DNA from 3 places in the Brenneria sp. L4-2C genome. Region 3 is predicted to be linked to each of the others. Evidence: predicted binding sites of a transcription regulator. Region 3 holds the regulator's gene; each other region holds the start of a gene.
The links. Region 3 encodes sigma-54, which starts transcription at its own class of promoters, with help from an activator protein. Its sites were predicted from a motif close to GTTGGCACANNTTTCGCTNT; they were not measured.
Positions count from the first base shown of each region.

Region 1: the regulator sigma-54 is predicted to act here: its motif matches at 1,410-1,429, upstream of glnK (P-II family nitrogen regulator).
Region 2: the regulator sigma-54 is predicted to act here: its motif matches at 906-925, upstream of glnA (glutamate--ammonia ligase).

Region 1 covers NZ_JBEIAC010000003.1:199,673-201,947, forward strand. Annotated here, with positions in the region: gene amtB (ammonium transporter AmtB) at 1-947, opposite strand, end outside; gene glnK (P-II family nitrogen regulator) at 984-1,322, opposite strand; gene ABRZ26_RS07045 (SmdB family multidrug efflux ABC transporter permease/ATP-binding protein) at 1,663-2,275, opposite strand, start outside.
Region 2 covers NZ_JBEIAC010000015.1:13,570-15,844, reverse strand. Annotated here, with positions in the region: gene typA (ribosome-dependent GTPase TypA) at 1-633, opposite strand, end outside; gene glnA (glutamate--ammonia ligase) at 1,003-2,275, shown strand, end outside.
Region 3 covers NZ_JBEIAC010000011.1:56,294-58,568, forward strand. Annotated here, with positions in the region: gene ptsN (PTS IIA-like nitrogen regulatory protein PtsN) at 1-141, opposite strand, end outside; gene hpf (ribosome hibernation promoting factor) at 238-525, opposite strand; gene rpoN (RNA polymerase factor sigma-54) at 548-1,981, opposite strand; gene lptB (LPS export ABC transporter ATP-binding protein) at 2,188-2,275, opposite strand, start outside.

The sequences.
Region 1 (2,275 bases), on a different contig from region 3:
GCGATGCCGCCGGCGATACCGATGATCAGCGCGCCGCCGACGCCCACCAAACCCGCCGCCGGCGTAATGGCGACCAGACCGGCGATACAGCCCGAACAGGCGCCTAACAGCGAAGGTTTGCCACGCACCATCCACTCGCCGGCAACCCATGCCAGGATAGCGGCCGCAGTAGCGACAACCGTATTCAGGAAAGCCAGACCCGCGATTTCGTTTGCTGCACCGGCAGAGCCGGCGTTAAAGCCAAACCAGCCGATATACAGCACCGCCGTACCAATAAACACCATCGGCAGATTGTGTGGTTTAAGCGCTTCTTTACCGAAACCGGCGCGTTTGCCCAGCAGGTAAGCGCCGACCAGACCGGCAACAGCGGCGTTAATATGCACCACCGTACCACCGGCGAAGTCCAGAGCGCCGTCAGCAGCCAGATAACCGCCGCCCCATACCATGTGAGTCATCGGCAGGTAAGAGAAAGTCAGCCACAGCGCGACGAAAATCAGTACCGCGGAGAAGCGAACACGCTCGGCAATGGCGCCGACAATCAGCCCTACGGTGATACAGGCGAAAGAGGCCTGATAAGCAACGTGAACATACTGATAGAACGTACCGCTGATCGCATCAATGGCAATGCCCTTCAGCAGGAAGTTGGAAAAGCCGCCGAAAAAAGCGTTACCCTCGCTAAAGGCCAGGCTATAGCCATAAACAACCCATAAGATGCAAACCAGCGCGAAAGAAACAAACACCTGCGACAACATGGAAAGTACGTTCTTAGAACGAATCAAACCGCCATAAAACAACGCAATCCCAGGTATAGTCATAAAAAGTACCAAAGCGGTACAAATCATAATAAAAGCATTATCTGCTTTATCGATCGTTGGTGCGGCAGCCATAGCCCAGGACGGGAGCAAAGCAGCCACACCAAGACCCAATGAGGAGACAAGTTTTTTCATTTTCATCCATCCCTATTTACGCATCTAAGTCAGGTGTTAAAGTGCGGCTTCGTCGGTTTCGCCAGTACGAATGCGAATAACCCTTTGTAATTCAGCGACAAAAATCTTTCCGTCACCAATTTTTCCGGTATAGGCCGCTTTACTGATTACATCAATGACTTCATCCAGTTGATCATCAGCTATTGCGATGTCAATTTTTACTTTAGGTAAAAAGTTAACGCTGTACTCTGCGCCGCGATACAGTTCAGCATGCCCTTTCTGGCGTCCGAACCCTTTAACTTCAGTGACAGTTAGTCCCTGAATGCCAACGGAAGATAATGCTTCACGCACATCTTCCAGCTTGAATGGCTTTATAACCACAGTAACCAGTTTCATTCATCATCCCCCTAACCGTTAAGTTCAGACTTGCGCCCGCTGCTATCTCGGATTTCCATCATTTCGAATTATCTTCACGCAATGGATAAAGCAAAGGGTGTGCCATAAATGATTTATCTGAAAGATATCAGCCAGAAGAACGCGGTTAAGGTCTGTTAACGGTAGGGAACATGCTGTCAGGAAAAGAAAAACTTAAAAAAGCGGGCATCAGACGCACCACATTGGTGCGCATCGGGTAAATTTGGTGCATCGAGGCTAAAAACAGAATGAATATGCTTAGTGATGGTGCGTAGCAAACAACCGCCGTCCGCCGGCGATTGTATTTGAGAGTGCAAACCGCTTACGATGCGGAAACAGATTCAGGCGTCCCCGCCGCCGCCAGCTCTTCTCCCGCCAACTGCAATTGATACATCTGATAATAACGTCCCTGCCGGCGCAATAGTTGCCCGTGAGTCCCCTGCTCAACGGCTTGTCCATGATGGAGCACCATAATCGTATCGGCATCAACAATCGTCGACAATCGATGAGCAATAACGATTAACGTCGTCTCAGCCCGAACAATATTCAGCGCCTTTTGCACCGCCTGCTCCGTACCGGAGTCAATGTTCGCCGTCGCTTCATCCAATATCAGAATTTTAGGGGTTTGCACCAATACCCGGGCAATCGCCAACAGCTGTTTCTGCCCGGTTGATAGATTATTCCCCTGCTCGCCAATCGGGGTATGTAAACCATCAGGAAACCCATGCACCAACTCAGATAGCTGAACAATGTCAAGCACGCGCCATACTTCCTCTTCACTGATGTCGCGCCCCAAGGTGACGTTGGTATACATTGATTCGGCCAGCACCACCGGATCCTGCTGCACCATGGCGACATTATGGCGTAATGCCTGATGCGATAACGTAGGCAGCGGACGGCCATCCAACCGGATCTCGCCTTCATCGGGCGCGTAA
Region 2 (2,275 bases), on a different contig from region 3:
CTGGGAAATCTGCATCTGCAAAGGACCGTCACGGTCGACTTTCGGCGCTTCGACATGTTCCACAATCGCTTCAAACAGCGGCGTCATGTCGTCGGCCATATCGTTATGATCCAGACCGGCGATACCGTTTAACGCGGAAGCGTAAACGATGGGGAAATCCAGCTGTTCATCGGTCGCATCCAGGTTCACGAACAGGTCGAACACCTGATCGACAACCCAGTCAGGACGCGCGCCGGGGCGGTCAACCTTGTTGATTACCACGATCGGCTTCAGACCATTAGCAAAAGCTTTTTTGGTCACGAAACGAGTCTGCGGCATCGGACCATCCATTGCATCAACGACTAACAGCACCGAGTCAACCATCGACATTACACGTTCAACCTCGCCGCCGAAGTCGGCGTGTCCAGGGGTATCCACGATGTTAATGCGGTAGTCTTTCCAGTTAATGGCGGTATTCTTGGCGAGAATGGTTATCCCACGCTCTTTCTCCAAATCGTTGGAGTCCATTACACGTTCGGTTGCTTCAGTACGTTCTCCGAAAGTTCCGGATTGTTGCAACAACTTATCGACCAGGGTGGTTTTCCCATGGTCAACGTGCGCAATAATGGCGATGTTACGCAAATTTTCGATCACAGCTTTGCCTCAGGCATTTAGAAATAGCGCGCTATTGTACACGTATTAATCGAGAGACTAAACAAGATCACAAGCATCATTCATAAACAACCTGATACTGCTTACTTTGTGATCCCTTTCACGGTGCAAAAACGCTACAAGCAAGCATTATCGCACCATATTGGTGCGACAGCGCGCAGATAAAGCACCATATTGGTGCTATAAGCTATAATGGTGCAGTCGTTTTTCGGGGGAAAAGCCCCAAGTGGCAACACATAGCACTTATTTAAAAAGTTGGCACACTTTTAGCTTTAGTCTACTCACGGTAACAACATCAATCTACAACGATATTCGTTCCACGACGATAAATGACAATCGGGAGAATCAAGTATGTCCGCAGAACACGTTTTGACGCTGCTGAAAGAACATGATGTGAAGTTCGTTGATTTACGCTTCACTGATACCAAAGGCAAAGAACAGCACGTCACCATTCCGGCTCATCAAGTTGATGCTGACTTCTTCGAAGAAGGTAAAATGTTTGATGGTTCCTCGATTGGCGGCTGGAAAGGTATTAACGAATCCGACATGGTATTGATGCCGGATGTCAGCACCGCCGTCCTTGATCCTTTCTATGAAGAAAGCACGCTGATCATCCGCTGCGACATTCTGGAACCCGGCACCATGCAGGGTTATGACCGCGACCCGCGTTCCATCTCCAAACGCGCTGAAGACTTCCTGCGCTCTTCCGGCATTGCCGACACCGTACTGTTTGGACCGGAACCCGAATTCTTCCTGTTTGACGACGTTCGCTTCGGCAGCAGCATCTCCGGCTCTCATGTCACCATCGACGACATTGAAGGCGCCTGGAACTCCAACAAAGAATACGAAGGCGGCAATAAAGGCCACCGTCCGGCGGTCAAAGGCGGTTACTTCCCGGTTCCTCCGGTCGATTCATCGCAGGACATCCGTTCCACCATGTGTCTGACCATGGAAGAAATGGGCCTGGTGGTTGAAGCGCATCACCATGAAGTAGCGACAGCCGGTCAGAACGAAGTGGCGACCCGCTTCAACTCCATGACCAAAAAAGCCGACGAAATCCAGATCTACAAATACGTCGTTCATAACGTCGCGCACGCCTTCGGTAAAACCGCAACGTTCATGCCGAAACCGATGTTCGGCGACAACGGTTCCGGTATGCACTGCCATATGTCTTTGTCCAAGGACGGCGCAAACCTGTTCTCCGGCGACAAATACGGCGGTCTGTCTGAAATCGCGCTGTTCTACATCGGCGGTATCATCAAACACGCGAAAGCCATCAACGCGCTGACTAACCCGGCCACCAACTCCTACAAACGTCTGGTTCCTGGCTACGAAGCGCCGGTAATGCTGGCCTACTCCGCCCGTAACCGTTCCGCTTCCATCCGTATTCCGGTCGTGGCCAGCCCGAAAGCGCGCCGCATCGAAGTTCGCTTCCCGGATCCGGCAGCCAACCCATACTTGGCGTTCTCGGCACTGCTGATGGCCGGCCTGGACGGCATCATCAACAAGATCCATCCTGGCGACGCCATGGATAAGAACCTGTACGATCTGCCGCCGGAAGAAGCGAGCGAAATCCCAACCGTAGCCGGTTCGCTGGAAGAAGCGCTGAACGCGCTGGATGCAG
Region 3 (2,275 bases):
CTGCGAAGACAGATTAAGCTGTTTGGCTGCCAGCTCGCTGATGATTTCCAAGGCCCGTTTCTTGCTCTGGCAAGGGACGGCGCTTCGGGTGCATTCGGGGCGTAACACGGTGCTGAGTTGCAAAATGGGCTCGTTGTTCATTTTATATTCACTTAACGACACGTTCACATCAGTTGAGCCGGGCCCATCGGTTTATGAGCCCGGTCTGTTCTCCGACCAAACGATCGGAGATGAAAATCAGTGCTGTTTGAGCTTGTCCTTATGCTTGTTCAACTGTCTGGCCAGTTTATCGATCAGTAAATCGATGGCGGCGTACATATCTTCCGCCTCAGATGTGGCATGCAGCTCTCCGCCATTAACATGGAGCGTGGCGTCGGCGATTTTTTGTACTTTCTCCACTTTAAGCACCACATTGACCTGGTTGATGCGGTCAAAAAATTGCTCCAACTTGGCAAACTTGGTATTCACGAAATCACGCAGAGGTTCGGTAAGTTCGATATGGTGTCCGGTAATGTTGAGCTGCATAGCGTCTTCCTTCTAGTTGAGATCAAACCAGCTGTTTACGTTGATTTGATGGTGGGATAGATAAAGACTCTCGATATTTCGCAACGGTACGCCGCGCCACAATAATACCCTGCTCGGAGAGCAGCGTGGTGAGCTTACTGTCGCTTAGCGGTTTGGCGGGGTTTTCCGCAGCGATTAACTTTTTGACCAGCGCCCGGATCGCCGTTGAGGAGGCTTCGCCCCCATTGTCGGTATTCACATGGCTGGAGAAAAAGTATTTTAGTTCAAAAATGCCGCGCGGACTGTGCAGAAACTTCTGCGTGGTCACGCGGGAAATGGTGGATTCATGCATATCCACGACCTGGGCGATATCAGCCAAAACCATCGGCTTCATGAACTCTTCGCCCTGATCAAAGAATGCCTGCTGCTGTTCCACGATGCAGCGGGTGACCTTGAGCAGCGTATCATTACGGCTTTCCAGGCTTTTTATCAACCAGCGGGCTTCCTGTAGATGGCTACGGATGAATTGACCGTCGCTGTCGCTACGCACGCTGTTGCCCAGCGCGGCATATTGCTGGTTAATCTGTAGCCGGGGAATGCTGTCGGTGTTCAGCTCAACCACCCAGCGGCCGTGAATTTTTCGCACCAGCACGTCGGGGATCACGTATTCCGACTCGCCGGTATTGATTGACTGGCCCGGACGCGGATCGAGGGACTGAATCAGCGCCAGCGCCTCTTTCAGCACCTCTTCTTTCAGCCGGGTGGCGCGAATCAGGCTGCGAAAATCGTGATTCGCCAACAGATCGAGGTGCTCGCTGACGATAAGCCTTGCTTCCGCAAGACGAGGGGTCTCGACGGCGAATTGGGAAAGCTGAACCAGCAGGCAATCGCGCAGATCGCGCGCCGCCACGCCGACGGGATCAAAACGCTGAACCCGCTTCAGCACCGCTTCGACTTCATCCAGCGTGACGTTTTCATCGCCGATGCTGTCAAGAATGTCTTCCAGCGGCACGGTGAGATAACCCGTGTTATCCACGGCATCGACGATGGATGTCGCTATCGCGGCGTCGGTATCGGAAAAAGGCGTCAGCTCGACCTGCCACATCAGATAGTCCTGAAGGGTCTGGGTGGTTTCCCCCTGGTAGATCGGCAATTCCTCATCGCGATAATCGGTGCCGGTGCCGGACGGCGTGCCGGCGGAATAAATTTCATCCCAGGTCGCGTCAAGCGGCAACTCTTCCGGCATATCTTTTTGTTCGAGGGCTTCACCGGTATCCAGTGAATCGCTGTCCGTGGTCTCAAATGACTCTACTTCTTCGTGATTGTCCGTCTGCTCAAGTAACGGATTGCTTTCCAGCGCCAGTTGAATCTCTTGTTGCAGTTCAAGCGTGGACAGTTGCAGCAGACGGATTGCCTGCTGTAGCTGTGGAGTCATGGCCAGTTGCTGGCTAAGCCTGAGTTGCAAACCTTGCTTCATAAGTTGCGCTAAATTCCTTATATTCCGTTGTGTTTTCCGGTTATAGCGGCGCGTGTTCCGGTCTGAAATCCTGGAAAATCATGCGGTTGTCGCCTTGTTATACCTTGAAGAAAACGCCGGGAGCATTTTTTAACAACGCGCGGCGTCGGCCCCAGAAGACGGGCAGGGCAGCCCGCCATAGGACATGCAATAAAAACTCTACCCTATCAGAGTCTGAAGCCTTCGCCCAGATAGACGCGTTTTACCTGCTCGTCGGCCAGTATCTCCGCCGGTGAACCGTGAGCGATCAAATGG